DNA from 3 places in the Roseburia sp. AM51-8 genome. Region 1 is predicted to be linked to each of the others. Evidence: riboswitches for the same ligand, from Rfam matches in the RefSeq annotation. Region 1 holds a riboswitch; each other region holds the start of a gene.
The links. A riboswitch is a leader RNA that binds a small molecule or an ion and turns the genes downstream of it on or off. The one in region 1 is predicted to bind thiamine pyrophosphate.
Positions count from the first base shown of each region.

Region 1 (7,060 bases):
GCTACATCCTTTGTGGCAAATGGCTTGAAGAACTCAACAACCTATACCTTCCATGTGAGATCTTATGTGACCGCAGGTGGAAATACGACCTATGGCGAAATGCAGTCGGTAACGGCTTATACCAAGGTGGCGTCTACCAATGATCTTGTCGGCACATCAACGGCAAAGAGAAGTGCGACGCTTACATGGAACCGCAGCAACACGGTAGCAGGTTATGAGATCTATCGTAGTTCAAGTGCAGACGGTACTTACAAGAAGATCGCCGTTGTACCAAATGGCAAGGGTGCCTATACCGATACCAAGGTAGGCAGCAACAGGACTTACTATTACAAGGTACGTGCATACAAGCCGGTGGATGGTTCTTATGTTTATGGAGATTACTCAAAGACAATAGCGATCACTATAAAGTAGGAATATTTCATGCAGGAACAAGGAAAATATAAGATCGGCGAATACACCTTCCAGACCTTTCACGAATATCGTGATGGTCAGGAAGATGTTCGCAAGATCGAATGTATCAACAAAGAATTAAATATACAGGATCCCGAGGTGGCAGTGCGTCTTTACAATGACATTCGAAGCGGCAAGATCGTATTCAAGTCACCGATCGGCGATCAGTTTTTTGCGCATTTGGCAGATATCGTTGCGGATAAGTCCGTAGATCTGTTGGAGGACAAAGCCGTTGTAGAAGAGGCAGAGGGCAAGGTAAAATACCAGAAGATACTTGGTGTTGCATTTATTATCTTGGCACTTGTCTCTTTTGCTGTGTTTGGAATTGCTGAGATCCGGGACATTGTGACGACAAGGCAGATGCAGAAACTGGCAGATCAGGTGGAAACACCAAAGAGTCAGGATAATGCTTCCAAAAATGACGATGCCAAGAAGGAAGATACTTCTATAGAAAATGGAGATACGTCATCCGATCAGGAAGATCAGACGCAGAATTTAAGTGTTTTGCCAGAATATGCGGAACTCTTACAGCAGAACCCGGAAATGGTAGGCTGGCTCTCCATTGACGATACCGAGATCAATTATCCGGTCGTACAGAAGGATAACACCTACTATCTGACCCATGGATTTGACCAGGCGACCAACTCCAACGGCAGTATTTTCATGGACGAGCGGTGCAGTATCTTAAAACCGACGATCAATACCATTATCTATGGGCATAACATGAAAAGCGGGATGATGTTTGGTGGGCTGAAAAATTATCTGCAAGAGGGTTATCTGGATGCTCATAAATACATCAATTTTAATACCATCTACGAGAAAAGAACCTATGAGATCGTTGCGGTAGGGCTGTCCAAAGTCCAGTACCAGGATGAAGATGCTTACCGTTATTATGATTTCATCACCTCGACTTCCGCACAGGATCTGGAAGATTTTATCCAAAATGTAGATTCCCTTGCCGTATATGGAAATGCGGATGGTCTGACACTACAGGATAAACTTTTGACCTTGTCGACCTGTAACAGTTATACCGAGGATGGACGATTATTTGTAGTAGCCAAACAAGTACAATAGGTGTATAATATACTAGATGTTGTAGATTTTTATTTCGAAATAGAGTTATACGGAGATAAGAGAATGAAAAGAGGTACAAAAATTGGATGGTTTCTGATCGCACTGTCTGTGATCTTATCCGTTTGGGTGATCGTCAGTCAGAGTTCAGATGCAAGCCAGGCGACAGAATCCGGATTGGTGCTGAGTGATGATGGCACAGTTCTGGAAGATTACACGGGAAATGGCGGAGCCGTTACGATCCCGGATGGTGTGACTACAATCAATGCCGGAGTCTTTGCATCAAAAGACATTACATCGGTTGTTATGCCGAGTTCGGTGACCAGTATGGGAACAGGTGTATTTAGCGGATGTACTTCTCTTGCGTCAGTATCCCTCAGTTCTTCTTTGAATGGGATCCCGGAAGAGACCTTCCGTGAGTGCTTATCCCTTGGATCTGTTACGATCCCGGATAGTGCAACCTCGATCGGCAGCAATGCTTTTTACGGATGTGCATCGCTTAGTTCTGTCAGCATTCCGGCAAGTGTCAGCAGTATTTCTACGGATGCTTTCAGCGGATGCGGCAATCTTTCCAATATCTCAGTGGCATCCGGCAATGGTGCTTATGCATCTTCGGATGGATGTTTATACAATGCGTCAAAGACCCGCCTTTTGTTAGTTCCGGAAGGCAAGACTTCTTTGGCGATAGCAGCAGGCACGACAACGATCGGCACAGGCGCGCTTCAGGACTGCACCGGTATTTCTACCGTGTCCCTTCCAAATAGTGTGACCACGATCGAAGCCAATGCTTTTACTGACAGTGGTGTTGAGACTATCACCATCCCTGCATCCGTGACATCGATCGCGGCGCAGAGTTCGTGGACACCATCTACTATTTATGGTGTTTCCGGTTCCGCAGCAGAAAAGTATGCTAAGGATAACAATATTGTCTTTGTTGTCTTGGGAGATAACCAGGATGATGATAACAACGATGACAATAATGACGATAATAATAACAATAATAACGGTGGTAACACCAACGGCGATAATAATGGCAACAACAATGGTGCCAATAATGGAGACAACGGCAGCAATAATGGTACTTCCGACGGCGATGTTGTGAACCCGGACGGATCCATTACCCACGCAGACGGTTCTGTGACAACCGCAGACGGCAGAGTGATCAAGAGCGCGACAAACGGGGGCACTGCATCCCATACAAAAGATGCGACACCAACGACCGCAGATGGTATTGATCCGAGATACTTCCTTTGCATTGCAATCTTTGCCGGTGGTATTGGGGTTATTCTTTACAGCCGTTTCAACAAGATGAAATATTTAAGCCAGAATCATAAGGATAGATCATAAACATGTTTACAAGAATGATGGCACAAGGGATTGTGACAATAATCTATACGCTGGAATTTGCCGGGCTTTTGGTAGCGGCTTTGCCGCGCTACAAGCAGAAATACTATGTACCGGTCAAGATGTTGTGTAGTGTATCCTTTGTTGTGATCGCAGTCATGTTTGCCTTTGTCAGCGACCATATGCAGTATTTTTATATGATGCTGGTGCCATTGGTTCTGTGTGCGGTCGGAGATCTCTTTATGGGGCTATACCAGATCAGGAGCAGGCGCAAGCATATGCTAGCAGGCATGATTGTCTTTCTTCTGGCACATATGGGATTTTTGATCTGCTTCTTCCGTATAGATGCAAGGCTCACATGGTGGAACATCTTCCTGCCGGTCGTATCGCTGGCAGCCTTCTTCTTTGTGAAGCGTCTGATGCATCTGCACATGGGAAGACTGGCGATTCCGGCAGCGATATATTGCGTCTTTCTGTCGCTCATGCTATCCAAGAGCACACAATATATGGCACTCTGCCCGGGACTTGCTTCCGGCTGGATCGGCTTTGGAGGTATCGCCTTTTTTATCTCCGATTTTACGATCATCTTTTTGTACTTTTACAAGTTCCGTAAGCCGGAAAATCGTGGCAAGATCCACTATTTAAATCTGGCAACTTATTATTATGGTATTTTGGCATTTGATATCAGCATTTTATATTTTGCAGCCTTTTAAGAGAATAGAACACAAGCAAAAGAACTTCCCATATTGTGGGAAGTTCTTTTTTCAGAGTCTTTATAGAAAACATATTAGGAAATGGCTTGTTTTTTCACGGTTTCCAATGCCTTTGCAACCGGTGGGATAGCGATCACGATCAAAGTGATGATTGCCTCTGCTCCCAGATAAGAACCATTGTAAACCAGTGAGTAAACAACGGCATTTGGGAAGGTATCCGGTGCATACATGCCAAAGAAGATCCAGCCGGACAGGAAAGCGAAGAAGTAACGTCCTAATACGGCGACGATATAACCCTTGATGAGCCCGTGCTTGGAATTGTGGAAAAGACCTGCAAGACCAAGAGCACCAAAGGCTAAGATGTAATCAACCAGCATCTGTGGGAAACTCAGGATATAGGGATCGATCAGAAGTTGTAATACACCGTAAGCCAGGGCTGCTGTAAGACCGCCGCCAAATCCATACCAGTAACCGATCAGGACGATAAAGAGCATGGAAAAGAGTGTGACAGAGCCGCCCATAGGCAGGTCAAATAATTTGATCATAGAGGTAACTACGGCAAGTGCGATCGCCATAGCGGAAAATACCAACTGCTTGGTGCTCATCTTCTTCTTGGTGCCAAAGACAGCAGCACCTACAAGAAGAAGTGCGATGAATACTAAGATCAGTGCGGTGTAGCCGGCAGTGGTGAGATCATAAGCACCATCTGCGTTTGCTGTTACAAAAAAACTCATAAAAAAATCTCCCTTCATTTGTACATGCTAGGAGATCAGTTAAGAACTAAGCTTCCTTACGCCGGTATTACCCGGTTCAAGTAATAAGGGTCGATGTCAAGACATCTCTCAGCCCCAAAGGCACCCCTAGCATAGAGTTTGTATTGATTTGTTTTTTGTCGTTTGTTAGTATAGCAGTAGTTCATTAGAAAGTCAACCGACGCAATAGGAGATGCAGGATGGATAAACAGGCATATCCTATAGAAAAGAGGAAAATATATGGTCAGACTATTGGCAAAGATGTTTATCAAAGATTATAAAAACTACGAAGATATAAATGTGCGGGAACGTTATGGCATACTGAGTGGCTGTGTAGGTATCCTGCTCAATGCCATGCTCTTTGGGATTAAATTTTTTGCAGGATTGATGAGCCATTCGATTGCGATCACAGCAGATGCCTTTAATAACTTATCTGATGCCGGGTCTTCCGTGATCACTCTGCTTGGCTTTAAATTATCGTCTGCGGATCCGGATCCCGAGCATCCTTTTGGACATGGCAGACTCGAATATCTGTCAGGCCTATTGGTATCAGCCATTATTGTGATCATGGGCTTTGAACTTTTGAGGGATTCTGTAGAGAAGATTATCCATCCACAAGACATGGATTTTTCACCGCTGGTGATCATTATCCTGCTTGTGTCCATTGCTGTAAAACTCTATATGGCGTATTATAATCGATCCTTGGCAGATAAATTGGATTCTGCTGCCATGAGAGCAACGGCAACTGACAGTATGAGTGATACTCTGGCAACTTTTATTGTCCTGGTATCTACGATCTTTTGTGAATTCAGTTCCTTACATATTGATGGTTATTGCGGCTTGATTGTTGCCTGATCGTTATCTGGGCAGGTTTATCTGCCGGGAAGGAGACCGTAGACCCACTTTTAGGGCAGGCGCCGGAAGCAGGCTTTGTTGATCGCATAGAGGAGATTGTAATGGCGCAAGATGGAATCATAGGTGTGCATGACCTTGTGGTACATGATTACGGACCGGGACGCCTTATGATCTCTCTACATGCAGAAGTTCCGGCAAGCGTAGATGTTATGATCTCGCATGATGTGATCGATCGGACAGAACACATTTTGAAAGAAGAATTGCATTGCGAGGCAGTTATCCATATGGATCCGGTAGTGACCGATGATCCTCGTTTGGATCAGTTACGCGAGTCGGTAAAAAAGATCGTGGAGGACTGGAATGAAAAGGCTTCTATTCACGATTTTCGAGTTGTTTTCGGACATACGCATACGAATCTGGTCTTTGATGTGGTCGTGCCTTATCAGGTCAAGATGACAGAACATGAGATCACAGTGCAACTGCAAAAGAGAGTCTCGGAGCAAATCGGCAAAGAGTACTTTATAGCAATCAATATCGATCGTAAATATATATAAAATACAAAGAAGGTTTGACAAAGTTTTTATTTGCCAAACCTTCTCTTTTAATCTACATAACTAATAAATACATTTCCTGCGCTTTCAAAGACCTGAGATGCATTGTCTGTCGACATCTTGGTGTATTGATCGGTATCGGAATGATAAACGATGATATTGGCGGCATCATAGCCAATGATCAGCAGGGCGGCGTCATCCCCGGTTCTCGCATAGACCGGCGTTCCCTGACTGACATAATACAATGCTTGGCTCAAGGTACATCCGGTCAGGTCTAAGACCAGTTTATCCTTGAGGGAAGTCTGCAATACGGACATTGGTGTTTCGCCTCGGTCTAAAAGAGCGTGTACTTCGCCGCTGATGCCTTCGCTTTGCAGGATGGCGCTGATACAGCCGGCGGATGTGCTTGCCTTTCGGTCGGATGCGCTGGCTTCAATGTCGTTGAAAGCGTTGACGTAGGATTTCTTGCCACGGTTCCAGATATAGCGCTGCTGGTTGTCAACGACCAGTCCCATATCCGCATCTGCAGCCATAATGGCTTTGTTCAGGTTCTGCGTTGTCAGAGTAACACGGTTGCCGACATACACAAAGTAGGTTTCCTGTTCCTCGGTCGTAGAAATAGAAATGCTCTTGGTGTCGTTGATGGTCGCCAGGCTTGCATCCCCGGCTGCCAGACTATGGATAGACTGTCCATCTTCCAGATCTGCCATGACATAGGTTGTAGCCAGCCCCTGCGTATCGCTGGCAGTCTTTACCAGGGATACCGTCTTATTCTGCTCGCCTGCAGTATCTTTTATAGTATCCTGGGTGGTTGTCACATATGTGCCATCCTGTTTTGTTACGCGATCCAGATAAAGGGTATAGGAGGACTTGGTCGCACCGGTCACATAGATACCGTCCTTGGCATATTCTTTTAACTGTGTGAAATTGTCACTGGACGTATCGATGATCTCGACTTTTTCCATTGGATAGACGGCACTTCCGGCTGCATCTGTTGAAATATCGCTTTCGTTTGCAATCCCGTATACAAAGTCTTCTGTCATAAATGCCAGTGGCTTGATCTTGGTTCCCTTGGCAGCATCGATCGTGCGTACTTTTTCTGTTTCCAGATCCATGATGGAGATCTGGTCTGCTACATCATCTTCTGTCATCCATGCTACATAACGGCCGGAGGAAGACACGGCATACTGGTCGGATTTCAGGTTTGTGATCAGTTCCTTGGTGGACAGGTCATCCAGACCGACTTTGGCAAGGGTGCCGCCCATCATGATATAAAAGTCACCATCAGCATTTTCGTAAAGCAGATCACTGAAATCTGCGTTTA
Region 1 is NZ_QUEY01000003.1:426,850-433,909, reverse strand. Features, by position in the region: gene DW996_RS08800 (fibronectin type III domain-containing protein) at 1-411, shown strand, start outside; gene DW996_RS08795 (class B sortase) at 421-1,524, shown strand; gene DW996_RS08790 (leucine-rich repeat domain-containing protein) at 1,588-2,868, shown strand; gene DW996_RS08785 (lysoplasmalogenase family protein) at 2,871-3,578, shown strand; gene thiT (energy-coupled thiamine transporter ThiT) at 3,653-4,312, opposite strand; TPP riboswitch at 4,349-4,450, opposite strand; gene DW996_RS14335 (cation diffusion facilitator family transporter) at 4,571-5,185, shown strand; gene DW996_RS14330 (cation transporter dimerization domain-containing protein) at 5,287-5,739, shown strand; gene DW996_RS08770 (hypothetical protein) at 5,787-7,060, opposite strand, start outside.

Region 2 (7,060 bases), on a different contig from region 1:
CTCCTAAAATTGCCTGTTCTACCGCTTCTGTCAGGCTATCGCAGCTCATTAGTTGACGATCAGTAACAAGATAAAGTGTATAATCAAAGTTCATTTTGCACCTGCCTATTCTTTAGATAAACCATGCTGATACAATTCGTAGAAATGGTGCGTCGGGCCACAGCCTTTTCCAATCGCAAGAGAGTGTTCGATTGCCATTGTGACATAAGCCTTTGCAGATTCGACTGCAAGCGGAACACTTTTTCCCTTTGCAAGCTGGGAAGCGATTGCAGAAGAAAAGGTACAGTCTGTCCCATGAGTATTTTTCGTATCAATGCGGGATGTTTCAAAATGGTAGAAATTTTCTCCATCAAATAGGACATCAACAGCATTTCCTATATGATGTCCACCCTTGACAACAATCGCCTTACAACCCATGGCATATATTTTTCTTGCGGCAGCCTCCATATCTGAAACTGTGGAAATCTGCATATCCGCTATTTTCTCTGCCTCTGGAATATTTGGAGTAAGTACATCGGCAAGTGGAATTACTGTGTCTATCAAGGTGGAAACCGCCGTAGGATTCATCAATGGGCAGCCATTTTTGGCATACATAACCGGGTCGATTACAACATTTTGGGGCTTATATTGTAATAGTTTCTTTGCCACCGCTTTCATACATTCTGGTGTAGAAAGCATACCGATTTTTACTGCGTCCACTTCAATATCTTCAAATACGGCGTCAATCTGTTTTTCAATCATATCCGGGGTAATATCTTGGATGTCGATAACACGGCTGGTGTTCTCTGCAACAACAGAAACAATAACACTCATTCCAAATACACCGTGAGCAGAAAAAGTTTTCAAATCAGCCTGAATACCTGCACCTCCGCTGCAATCTGATCCGGCAATGGACAATACTTTTTTCATTTTGCATTTTCCTCCATTCTCTCGTTCCGATAGGCCATCTTCCAAAAAGCAAGCTCTAACAAACTTGCTTTTTCAAAAATATCAGCCAGATACTTTTTATTTGCTACTGATAACCCGGCACATTTATGCTCTGCAAAAGCAGACCATTCTTTGCAGCTTTCTGCATATTGTTCATCCGCATGATCTTTGATAAAGTCCCAATATCTTGACTGTCTGCTTGTAGGAACAGCCGCCAATTTGCGGAATATATAGCTGTAACTTAGCATACAGGGAAGAACCGCCATTAAAATTTCTTCATTCTTTCCATGTGACGCAATCTCAAACATGAAATCAATGTAATTTTGATTTTCAGGCAGAGGAGCGATCAGTTCAATATCATTATCCGTCATGCAAAATTGCTTTAGATAATCCAGACGCACTTCTGATTCCGTATCATTTACAAAATTCAGCATGGAATAGTAAAGCTGAATTTCTCTTAATGTATCAGCATGAAAAATTGCCTTGCCGTATATACGGGCATAGTTTTTCAGATAGATACTATCCTGAATCATATATCTCTTGAACTTTTCAAGAGGTAGCTTTCCAGTTTGCACTTCCTGCACAAATGGGGTAGCTGCACATTCTTCCCAAATGGGGATGTTGCGGGTTAAAATGTCTTTCATAAATGCCATGTTTGTTCCTCCTAAAATAAAAAAATAGAGCCTCTAAAACAATTAGAAGCTCTTTCAGACGCAATACGAGCGTAAGAAATTGCTTCCCTACGCCGGTATTAGCCGACAGGTCCAGAGGTCAGGTCTTACCTTTTTCAACTTGTTCAGTTCCCTCGCAAACACATATCATATCTTATTCAATTAAAAAGGACATTCCCAAAACAGAGAATGTCCAAAAAATACGAATCTGTATTCTTTAGCTCCCTGCGTTGGTATTAGCCAACAGGTTCAAACGGTCAGGTTTTAACCTTCTCAACTACAAGGTAGTCCCCCTGCTTGAGTATTATTATAGTTAAGAAGTCCAGGAAAGTCAAGGTCTATAGAATTCAAGTTAGCAAACCTTATTGACGGGATTTTTCTGTGCTGCGCTGCGGTTGTGGTGGGGAAGAAATCTCTAATAGGTATTCCACATTGGCCCGAACATTATGAAGTTCTTTCATATCATTTTTGGCCTGCTTATAGGCAGAATAGGCTTTCCGTTTTTGTTCCAGAAGATCGGTGTATTCCTCCCGGAGAGATTTGACAGAGGGGAGCTTTTTGATTCCCAGCTCGTCAAAATGATTCTTTGCCGCCTGGTGCAGCAGAATTTCAGCTTCATGTTCTGTTCGGAATTTTTTGCTGTACCCGGCTTTGCGATATTCTACATAGACAGCCCGCGTTTTCGCATAGTTTACGATCTGTTTTTGCAGCTCGGCATTGGCGTTCATTTTTGACTCCAGATCTTTGATCTGAACGGATAAGGTATTGAAATTAGTGGTAGTGGCGTTGGCTTTTTCCAGAAGATCCTCATAACCCATATCGCCATGTTCTTTTAAGTAGAGCACTGCCTGAGAAAGCTGCTTTAGGTTGAACACTTTTGCCCAGCGCTCATAACCAGGGCCCTTGCCGGAACGGATTGCAACTTCAATATCAACCAGCAATCCAACTTTGGAAACCGTTTTTTTAGAAAAGGCATGGCGGGGTTTTACTGTCCGTGTACCGGCAATCCGTTCTTTGATGGCTTGTTCTGTATAATCGCCTTTGAGCGTATCGCATCGGGTATAATTTTCTTGTCCCGGAACTCGGAACCGAAGATGTTTTCTTTCACGGTTGACTTCCAGCCCAGCAGTTTCCAGCTTCTGTAGAAGTTCCTCAAAATCTTTTGGCTTTTCCTCTAATGCAGCATCAATAGCAATGCGTATCTGCTCCTGAAAGGAAGGCTGCTTTTTATTTCCCAGCCATGTGCCATAATGCTCCCGGCTGGGTTTCGGATTTTCTACAATCGAAAGTCCATGCTCCAAACACAGCTTGTCATTCATTCGCCGGATTGCCCAGGTAGAACCCCAGAAGTTGCGAAATTTTTTCTGACAGTCCAGTGTAGTAGAGTTGATAATGATGTGATTATGGACATGGTGCTTATCCACATGGGTGCAGACAACAAAGGCATGGTTTCCTTTTGTGAGCTTCAGTGCCAGCTCCCTGCCGATCTGATTAGCTTCTTCTGGCGTAACTTCGCCGGGCTTAAATGCCTGACGGAGATGGTAGGCGATCACATCATCTGCACCCTGATTTCTGCCGGTCAGATTTGCATACTGTCGTTTGGACAGAAGAAACTCTGCATCAGCAAGCCGGGTATCACACTCATAGCCATAAATGAATTTTCCCAAATCGGTTTTCTGCGGATTTTCTACATAATCAATAATATCTGCAATCGCAGTAGAAATATCCCGGCCTTTTCCTATGTGCAGCGGCATCAGTCTTGTGGTCGCCATTTTCGTCACCTCCTTAACTTAATTTCAATCAGAGAAGTTATAATTGCAGAAAAAGAGCGGGGCTGCCTATGCGCCCCGCCAAATCTGCTTAACCAAATATAAAATCCTTTAAGGCACTGTTTGTCCCACCAATGATCCCTACCAGCCATGCAGCCGCCAGAGGCAGACCGTATGGACTGATAAGAAAGGCGATCATAAGCCAGGCAAGACCCGGCAAAAATCCTGCGACAAAGAACAGCACCAATGCTGCCAAAAAGATGATCCCGGAAAGAATCCCAAGTACCGCACCGGAAAGGACCACCAAAAATTTACATACCAGATAAAGAATTCCCGTAACCAGCATAAAAGGAAGTGCCAGTAATTTACCTATCAAACGCATACGCTTTGCCTCCTTTCAGAAGGGTATCTGCCCTTATAAAAATTTTACCGTGACGGCAAAAAGAAAGCAACGGCTTTCCGGATGTTTATGAAATGTTTGCAAATCCCCGGATCAGTTTGTCCATGCCATCCCAAAGGCTGTCCAGACGGGTGCGGATGTCCTCTATATCTGCGGCATAAATATTGCCGGTCTCATTGGCCCGTCTGGTATATTGGTTTAAGTTATTGGAACAAATGCGGAGAAGCCGGATCATTTCTTGAATGTCTCCCATATCAAGGTGAATGATGTAACCGTCTACGGCCATCTTTCGCAGATATGCCGACAGATTGGTAATGCCAAGTTCCGCCATGCGTTCTTTTACCAGTTCGGCCTCCGCTTCGGACATGACAAATTCGACGCGGACAGATTTTTTGTTATGCCTGCCCTTCATCGTTCCAACCCTCTTTTATGAGATGAGACCTCCTGTGTTGAAACCACCGTCTTTGCTCTTTTGAGTTTTTCCCGCAAGGTGGTCTTTTCCAGCTTATCAAGATATTCCTCCAGATTTCCGGCTGTTGCATGATAGCTGCGTTTGAAGCGTTCCCGTTTTAGGATCATCATCAACTCCGGCTCATTTTCTGGCAGATACGTCATTGTTTTAGGTGCTCCATGCTCTGGCATAAGCCGGTTCATAAGCTGTCTCCGTTCCTGATAGGGAATCGTGATAATATTTCCATCCTCAAATGCAACGGCTACATTTCCGATTGGACAGGTCAGTTTTTTCATCCGTTCCACATGTTCTCTGTAATTTAGCGGATAGAGATCGCCAAATATTTTTCCGTCCCTGACTTCTTTCAAAGAGATAGCATAAGCCAAAACGGGATCATTTGTATGTTCCTGGTAAAACCGCCACACTTTGTTTTCATGGCTGCCCTCCAGATAAACTTCCCGTTCACGCAGGGTATAGGTTCCGCAGGGGCGTGACATCCAAAGAAGCTGTTTATCCTCTGAACGGTCTGACACAGCCAGTTTTGAGATCAGTTCTTTATCCAGGTCAAAGTCCTCTTTATAATGTTGGGTATGAAGATCTACGATACGGGAAAGAGCACCCAGAAGATCTACATCCTCAAATCTTACCCCAGCCATCAGCGTTCCCTTTCCGGCACCGGAGGGATCATCTGCCTTGCTTCATGCTCCGGTTTATCTGCTTTCAGACGGTCCATCAAGGACGGCTTTGCTTCCGGCACCAGCTCCCGGATTTCTTCATCCGTCTGTCCATCTGTCAGATCCGGACGCACAAGAGGTTCGTTGTTCAGCCTGCCATCCAGCATATTGTAGTTGCCGGTTTGTCCTTCCTCATAAAGTTCCGCATTGCGAAGATAACTTTCTGGCGCTTGAAATGGCTGTCCGGCAAACAGGATTTCTCTTTGTGTGGTAAACTGTGCAAGGACGCCATTTTGCAGTCTCGCAAATTCTTCATACTGGCGCAGGGTAAGCCCTCGTTCCAGCATTTCCGTCTGGGTATGCGCCCAGCCTTCTCCATAAAGAAAATAATACATGTCGGGCTGATCACAGACAAAGCACAGGGAACCATCCTGATTGTCATAGTAAGATGGCTGCATATCCTGACAATGGCAGCGTTCCTCACGCCCCAAATACACACGGTTGTCCGCACCCAGCATAGCGACCATGCCTGCGTAATTACTATGAACCGCAGAGCGGATTTCTACCAGCGGATCTGTTTGAGAAGGAATCTGTCTGCCCGGAATCTCATTTTGTTTTTCCGATGCATCATTTCTTGGTGTCACTTCTTCATGGCTGCGTGCATCCAGCTCCGGTTGAGATGTTCCTTTCCGAACAGCACCGGGTTCCGGTTCTTTTTCTTTCACATAGTATCGGACATTTGCTGTCGTATGCTCGTTGGCTTCCTTTGCATAGTTTTCAGCATCGGCTTTGCTATCAAATTCCAACGGTTTTCCATTTTCCTTGCACCAGCTTTGTGCCGGTCCGAAAATAGAAGTGCTGCTTCGTACCGCCCATACACCATAGGTCAGTTTCTTTTCCATTCCGCATCCCTCCTTATCGTTCCTGCTGTTTGGAAGTTTGCTGCTTTTTTACCGGGTCTGCCGGTTTTGTTGCTTTTAGCTGCTGACGGAGAGAATTCTTATGCTCCGGTTCGGAATCTGTGATGTTGACATATTCGCCAATGATACAGAGCGCTTCTCCATAACTGCCGGAAGCAAATACCCGATCAGACATTTCTTTTGCCTGTTCTTTCAGACCATGCTCCCGCAAAGTACGGGAAGCAATACCCAGCAGATTAAAAATGTTCCCATCTGCTCCGATCAGTGGACAATCCGGTTTATCTGCCAACGCTTCCGGTGTTTCTATAAATCCGCCTAAATAATTCGGCACAAAGTCCGACAGCCATGTGCCGCCATAGACTTCATGGGTCTGTAAACGCCACAGGGCAAGTTTTCCTATATCCAGTTTCACATCATCAAACGGGTAAAGCAAACAGGTCAGTTCTCCGTGCTGAAAAGCAAACACATTCTCAAACTGACTGCCATCTTTCAATATGCCTGCCTGTGTCAGCATTTCATTGATTCCGTCTACCCATTCTGTCAGATCCCCGCCACAGCCCTGTAAAATCAGTCCTTCCTTATCCGGCATGCGGCGAAGATCCTCCGCAGTAATCGTGTTGATATTCAAAAAAATCGCCTCCTATCGTTTTTGTTAAAATATATGTTTTGTCCGCAACTTAACCTCATTTCAAAGCACTGGAGTATTCTTATACAGCGCCCTTGAAAACAGGTGCAAAAAGCCCTTGAAAATCAAGGACTTTTGGGGCTAAGTTGCGTACATATCATAGTTGGTTTTGCCGCTTCCGGCGTTTGCGTTCCCGCTCGGATTTCCGTCTTGCATAGATCCGGCAGGCATCAGAACAATATGCCTGGCTGGTTATAGGAAGATACACTTTTCCACACACAGGGCATATTTTCTGTCTCATGGAGGTGTCCTCGCCGGTAATGGCTGATTCCAGTGCTGCATCCACCGGCAGCACCGCTTTTTCAAAGTACCTGCAATAAGCACCGGTCCACCATTTATTCAGCATATAGCAAGGACTGTCCAAAGGAAGGCAGATCTTATCCTGAGAGTCATAGTTGGCGCAAAGCTCCGTAACCAGCTTTCGGATCGCAGCCCGCTCCGAGCGGTTCAATTCTCTCTCTGCCATAACGCCTACCTTTCCGGGGCACTTCTTTGCCGGCCGCTGGAAAATCCGGTTATATCAGTAACATTCCTGGACTGTGAAAGGGCATCGGCAATAGAGT
Region 2 is NZ_QUEY01000005.1:5,988-13,047, forward strand. Features, by position in the region: gene thiE (thiamine phosphate synthase) at 1-94, opposite strand, end outside; gene thiD (bifunctional hydroxymethylpyrimidine kinase/phosphomethylpyrimidine kinase) at 106-909, opposite strand; gene DW996_RS10615 (TenA family protein) at 906-1,580, opposite strand; TPP riboswitch at 1,804-1,903, opposite strand; gene DW996_RS10620 (relaxase/mobilization nuclease domain-containing protein) at 1,961-3,370, opposite strand; gene DW996_RS10625 (CD1845 family protein) at 3,459-3,749, opposite strand; gene DW996_RS10630 (plasmid mobilization protein) at 3,835-4,179, opposite strand; gene DW996_RS10635 (hypothetical protein) at 4,176-4,874, opposite strand; gene DW996_RS10640 (DUF4316 domain-containing protein) at 4,874-5,794, opposite strand; gene DW996_RS10645 (hypothetical protein) at 5,808-6,401, opposite strand; gene DW996_RS10650 (cysteine-rich VLP protein) at 6,595-6,963, opposite strand; gene DW996_RS10655 (hypothetical protein) at 6,969-7,060, opposite strand, start outside.
Region 2: it holds a riboswitch for thiamine pyrophosphate, as region 1 does, so the genes downstream of both, DW996_RS10615 (TenA family protein) here and thiT (energy-coupled thiamine transporter ThiT) in region 1, are expected to answer to the same signal.

Region 3 (7,060 bases), on a different contig from region 1:
AAAAATGGAACTACAAAGGTAAAGAGTGCTGCCGCCTTATTTCCCATAACAAGATACGCTATCGGATAAGAGAGCATGCCTCCCAAAATACCCGTTCCTACCACTTCACCAATATAGGCAAAGGGTAGTTTTTTGCCATATTTATACAAAAGACCGCCCAAAAGTGCGCCACACATACTGCCCGGGAAGGCAAGCGGACTTCCCAGACCAACCAGATTACGAATGAGCGACGCGATAAAAGCCTGTGCCAATGCCCACCATGGACCTACGGTAACAACGCATAAAATGTTGACCAGATGCTGTACCGGTGCACATTTAGACCCAAATACCGGGAAGGAAAATAAGCTTCCAACCACGGCAACTGCTGCCATAAGTGCTGTGATAGTTAATTTCTTCAGATTTACTTTTTTCATGATACTCTCTCTTTCTTTCCGGAGACATCACGAAAAACATGTGTCCCCTAGTTTTCTTTTCCCTTACTTGCAAATTTTCCTACAATCAGGCAGAGAACGATTGTAATTGCCATATCAGGCAACGTATTTCCCACCGGTGTATCCACATGCATCAGCAAACGATACGCTATAAAACCAATAAGCCAAATCAACAGATTGGTCCACTGAAATTCTTTTTCTGCTGCATCCGCCTTTTTCAAGATGAAATAATCTGCAATTTGCACAGCAATCATCGGCGCAAATACAGAACCAATCAAATACAAAAAGTTTGTAATGTTATCCATTGGATAAAGCATCGCTGCAACCGTTCCAATGATGGTTACAACCACAGCTGCCCATTTTTCCTTTATTTTAGAAGAAATAGATACGGATGAAACACCTGCAGAATACGCATCCAAAAAGGTCGTTGTCACGGTTGAGAATACGATAATCAAAAGGCCAACAACGCCAAGTCCTGTTTTTACCATAATCTGGGCAATATCATATTCTCCTGTAAAAATCGCTGCTCCCATACCAATCATATACATAAAAATGCTGACAACACTGTAGGTAAGTACACTAACGAGTGTTGCTGCAAATGGCTTTTCTGCTTCTCTTGTATAATCGCTGATAAGCGGTAACCAGGAAAGCGGCATAGCTACTGCCAATTCCACTGCAGCGCCAAAGGTCAGGCTTCCATCATCCACAATCGGACCTGCTACTGCAGTACCAAAGAAAATTACCTTAAACAGAATCAGTGACAAAATGAAAAGTGCTGTCATTGCAATCGTATTGAGCTTACCTAAATTCGTAAGACCGATTACAATCCAAAGAATAATCAACGCACCAATCACCAAAGCCCATATCCAGAGTCCTGTATGCAGCAAACCATCTGCTGCAAGCGCACCATCATAAATCATAATTGATGTCCATCCAATCAACTGCAAAACGTTAAGAATGGCAAACAATAAACTTCCTTTTTCACCAAAACTCATTTTTACTGTTTCCATGGCACTACGTCTTTCTTTTGCGCCAATCATACCAGCAGCAAACATCATAAGACCACCGATGAAATGACCTAATAAAATAGCTGCCATAGCTTTACCAAAACCTAATGGAGCAAAATAAGTACCTGTCAAAATTTCAGCCAGAGATACCCCTGCACCAAACCATATCAATCCATTTGAAAAAACGGAAGTTCTATTTTCATTCATCTATGTATTCTCCTTTGATTGCAAATGCGTGATTCATCGGGCCGCTTCCCTTTCCAAGATTCAAACCGGCAGCAAGCGCTCCGGAAATATAATTCTTGGCATATTTTACGGATGTCTTTAGATCGTATCCCTTCGCCAAATTGCTGGCAATGGCAGATGATAATGTACATCCTGTTCCATGGGTATTTGGATTATCAATTCTCTTTCCCATAAACCAGGTTGCCTGCTCATCTTTTTGCCATAAAAGATCATTGGCATCGTTTAACTGATGGCCACCTTTTAGAAGAACACTACATCCCAAACGGTCGCAAATGATTTCCGCAGCTTTTTCCATATCTGCTTCACTTTTAATCTGCATTTCGGATAATACTTCCGCCTCTGGAATATTCGGTGTGATAACCTTTGCAAGAGGTAATAATTTACTTTTCAATGTGCTAATCGCATCCTCACTGATCAAGCGTGCGCCGCTTGTCGCTACCATCACGGGATCTACAACAATATTTTTAGCTTCATAGGCGGTTAACTTATCCGCAATAACCTCAATCAGTTCCGTTGATGCTACCATCCCTGTTTTAATAGCGTCTGGATAAATATCTGTGAAAATACAATCCAGCTCCTCTGCCAAAAACTGTGGAGTTGCCTCCATAATACTTGTTACGCCGGTTGTATTCTGGGCAGTCAAAGCCGTGATGGCGCTCATGGCATATACGCCATTTGCTGTCATCGTCTTAATATCTGCCTGGATGCCGGCGCCTCCACTGGAATCACTTCCAGCGATTGTTAATGCTGTGTACATATACATTCCTCCTTGTACGAATCGTGCATTAATTTTGTATAGCGACCTAAGGTGGTGCCCCCAATCTGCCGCTGTAAATCTATCTATAACTTACCGGTCTTTTAAAAGGCCGGAGAAATTATATGTGTTTTTCTAAGATGTCATCCATCTTTTGACGCAGTTTTCTTGTCTCCGCCTCGATATCATCGCTGGCAAAAATTCCGCTGACCACAGCAATGCCTGCCATTTTCTGACCTGTCAGTTGTGGTAAGTTCTCTCCGCAGATGCCACCGATCGCGACCACCGGAATACTTACGCTTTCGCAAATCTGTCGAAACAGTTCGAAGGACATTGGCTTGGCATCTGATTTTGTACTCGTACCAAAGACTGCTCCACTGCCCAAATAGGTAGCGCCAGCCGCCTCCGCTGCTTTTGCCTGTTCCACTGTCTTTGCAGTCACACCAATCACGGCGTTTTCTCCCAAAATCTCTCTGACTTTGGATATTTCCATATCGGACTGTCCCACATGCACACCATCCGCCCCGACCAACTTTGCTACTTTTACATTATCGTTAATGATCAGCGGCACATGATATCGATGGCAGAGCAAAAGCAATTCCTTTGCTTCCCCAATAAAAGTCTCTTCGTCTAAGTGTTTCTCACGAAGTTGTACCATTGTTGCACCGCCTGCCAGAGCACTTTCCACCGCTTGTGCAAGTGTCTGTTCGCCCAGCCAGCTGCGGTCTGTAATCGCATATACTTTTAATTGTTCTCGTCTAAATTCCATGTATTCTCCTTCGCGCGCCTGTGACCTGCTTCATGCTCGCGCGCGTGCGTATCTCCAGCACAAATTGCCTTTTTTATCATAAGCAATTTCGTAGGATTTTCTTATTTATACAAAAAACGCACAGAAACCAACGATGGATTTCTGTGCGAAATAATCATTTCTGCAACTCTCTATCTCCCTACGTTGGCATTATCCAAATCAGGTTATGGGTCAAAGCAACTCGCTTACTCTCAGCCTGCCTACTTGCAAGCTCCCCTTTTTATAAAATAAAGATGTCATTCTTTCGGACAACATCTTTATTATAGTCGTTATGACAAATTATGCAAGAAAATTTTATTGCAATTTAGTAGCGGTCAAAAAGTTCCTGGGTACAACGCCGCATCACTTCCACATTGACACTATTGCCAAATTGTTTATATGCCTGTTGATCACTGCTATCGCATATAAATCCTTCTCCTGCCTCCGGCGTTCGAACCGGATTCGGAAAACTTTGCAAACGCCCTGCCTCCTCCACCGTTAATCGTCTCTTGTATCTGCCAATAATCGGGATCTGTACCATGGCAACGAGTGCAGGGAAACACGTTGGTGCTTTCACGCGAATGCCTGATGGTCGCATCTGTATAATGCCCTCCCAAAGGGTGGAAATGGCCGTTCCAGCCTGCCATTCCATCTTATGATGCGTCGGAACAAAATCCTGTAAGTTGTTATATTTTTCCAGCCACGCGTCAATAAAGACTTGATTGCGTTGATAGAGTTCCATGTTTTTCTTTACAAAATTCTGTTTCCATGCCGGATACTCTTGTGGAACTGCCTTGTATTTGAAATAATCTGCCCAGATGGGAAAACCGATCACTTTTAAATCAATTCCCTGATAAAACTCATCCCATGCAGACAGTACATACTTCTCATACGCAGATATGTAATACTTGTCCTCTACTTTCTGCTCATCTAAAATTTCATAAATGCTGTTATCTTCTTTTTTGTAACCTCCCGATATCTGAATATCCAGCGGCTCATCTACATGCTTGGGATCATATTTTCCCAAGATGATCACGCGCTCTCGCAATTGTGGTATTCCAAACTGATGTGGACTAACGATCAGCGGTGCCTCCGTCAAACGATATCCACAATCCTGAAGCACGGCATGAATAATGCGCCAGGTATTATGGTGATCGTGACTGACAAGATTTCGTACATTTTCTAACACTATATACTCCGGTTTCTTTTCACGTAAAATACGTTCAATTTCAAAAAATAGGGTACCTCTTGTCTGGTCTTTCAAGCCTGCCTGTTTTCCGGCCTTGCTAAATGCCTGGCACGGAAATCCTGCACATAGTACATCATGATCCGGTATGTCTGTTTTTTCATTCAGATCTCGTACATTTACAGCAGAATCCATGTGATAATTCTGCTTATATACCTGATTACAATTGGCATCGATTTCTGATGCAAGCACACACTCTCCACCAAGTTGCGTCATCGCCTGATGAAAGCCCCCAATTCCGGAGAAAAGATCTATAAATTTGAAATTGTATGTACCCTTGTCTCGTTTTTCCAAAATATCGTTTCCTTCTGATTTATTGCGCTCAAACATATCTATTCTATCATAGCCGCCTTTGGAAAGCTAGACTTTTTTGATATGATTAAAAATTTTTATAACAAGGGCATTTCCGCTATCGCAAAATTTTTAAATTGATCACGCTCGACCATGATCTTGGGCGCTCTCGGTTTTCCATTACTGTTGATGCCCTGTTTAAACTGTGACAAGAACTGTTTATTACCGTCATTGATATCCAGCAGATAAAAATCTGCCAGCGTCACCTGATTCTTCATCCGTCCGCCATAACTACGCAGATTTTCTTTGTGTAGTGCGCGATTCCAGTATTCTGTCACTTCATAATTGCACACCCTATCTTTGATCGTCTCGTGTTCACAAACCAGATAATAGAGGTGTCCTCTGGGATTGCCGTCGATCAGTGAAAACACAGTATCCCAATCGTTGCCCTGCACACCGCGAGATTCTATGCTGTGGGTCTTTAAGTCTCCATAGCAACCTATGGTTGGAAAATATAGGTCTAAATCAATACCGTTTTTTGACTTATCCTGTGCATAGCGGATATCATCTTGTAGTTGATGCCCCACAAGATATTGTTCAAACAAAAATTCCAGATAAAATCCAGCCCATTCCGGTTGATATTTGTTGCGATAATTGGCAGCGATCATCTGTCGGTAGCAGTCTATTCCGCGCCATTCTTTGTTAACATCTTGAAAAAATGTCAAAATCTCCTGCACAATATGCTGCGGCATAGGATTAGAAACATCCACAGAAAATAGGTCGGGTGTACCCCAGGTCTGCCCTGTATTTTCAAATAGTTCCCTTAGGAAAACTTCAACTCCTTTTGGCGAAAAGACAGTGATCTGATTGCCAAAATAATCTGTTTTTTGAAAATAATCATGCTCTGCTGCATCGGACAGGTCACTGCTATACACATGTGCAGAGGAGTTGTGGGCTTTTTTGTATATGAAATCCTCAATCCGAAAGGCACAGAATAATACTGTTTGCTTATAGGTGTATACCCCTAACAAAATAGGCCGATATCCTTTGGCAAGAGATGCCTGGTAAAATTCTTTCAGATCATTTGCTATCTGTATTCTCTTTTTAAAAACCGGATGTGGATTGCCCAGATAGGAAACATTTTTGGCACGAATGGAATATTTACGTCCCTGATACACACCACAGATGATTCCGTCTTCATCTCTATAAATTCCCGGAAAATATGTCGCAATGCGTTCATATAGAGCCCGCACCGAAAGTGTCTGATCATAATCGCAGACAATCGTTCCATCTGTATTCACTTGTTCTACTAAAAAAGCCATCGTTGTCCCCCTCTTTTCAAGAATGCTTTCCCTGTCTATCCCACAAAAGCATCTAAATACCCCATAGCGATCGCATCATGCTTCCGCTTAAATCCGTGGGCTCCGTTTTCGATAAAGTAAAGCTGTGCATTGGCATAAACTTCCTTAGCCTTGCTGGCATAACTAGGATTTCTTCTGTAAAAAATTCTTTTTCCCCAGTTTTTTTAACATGATCGTTTCCTCCCAATTTTAAAACTATGGGCTTACATATAGCACAATTCTATGAAATATATGTTATATCTTACTATAGTTTCTTACTGTTTGCTATGCCATAAAATGGATTTTCTGTTGTACCATAAAAGGCGCTGCCTTTCGACAACGCCTTTCTTCTAGTCTCTATTCGATTATCTCTAATGATTATAAAACAAAGAATGTACAAGTTCCCGGTGCAAGTTCCACCTGACCTGCAGGCTGAACAACCGGACTTAAATCTGGCAATGCATTATCCTCTCCCAAGACAAGTGGCTTGTCATTGAGTGTCATAATGGTCGCACGCATATTGCCATCCTGGCCTGCCAGAGTATATCTTTCTGCTTCCTTTGGAAGTTCTACCTCGGTTGTCTCTGTCAGTGAGTTGTTGATCACAAGATAAACAAATCCCGGCTTGCCGTCCTTGCGAGAATGCGCGTAAACATGTGCCCCCTCACGAACCGGCTCCTTTGTATCATAACAGGTTGTTCCCATCAGGCGATTCCACAAGAGCACCGCAAAATAATTTGGACGTGGATCAAAGACTTCACGAGCCAAAAATCCGTAATCAGATGCTGCCAGTGTATTATGGAAAATCACACCATTACTAACCGTGGAAAATCCCGCCAATTCGTTTAAGGTTCTAAGAACATCTAATAGGTAGATGCCCATGTATCTCCACCGCCGCCTGCGTCGCCGGACTCGGTTACCCACATTTCTGTATCTGCTGCATATTTATCACGGATTG
Region 3 is NZ_QUEY01000005.1:68,375-75,434, reverse strand. Features, by position in the region: gene thiW (energy coupling factor transporter S component ThiW) at 1-413, opposite strand, end outside; gene cytX (putative hydroxymethylpyrimidine transporter CytX) at 461-1,645, opposite strand; gene thiD (bifunctional hydroxymethylpyrimidine kinase/phosphomethylpyrimidine kinase) at 1,638-2,441, opposite strand; gene thiE (thiamine phosphate synthase) at 2,560-3,207, opposite strand; TPP riboswitch at 3,366-3,474, opposite strand; gene DW996_RS10965 (DNA cytosine methyltransferase) at 3,551-4,765, opposite strand; gene DW996_RS10960 (hypothetical protein) at 4,861-6,084, opposite strand; gene DW996_RS13465 (hypothetical protein) at 6,481-6,984, opposite strand; gene DW996_RS10955 (hypothetical protein) at 6,966-7,060, opposite strand, start outside.
Region 3: it holds a riboswitch for thiamine pyrophosphate, as region 1 does, so the genes downstream of both, thiE (thiamine phosphate synthase) here and thiT (energy-coupled thiamine transporter ThiT) in region 1, are expected to answer to the same signal.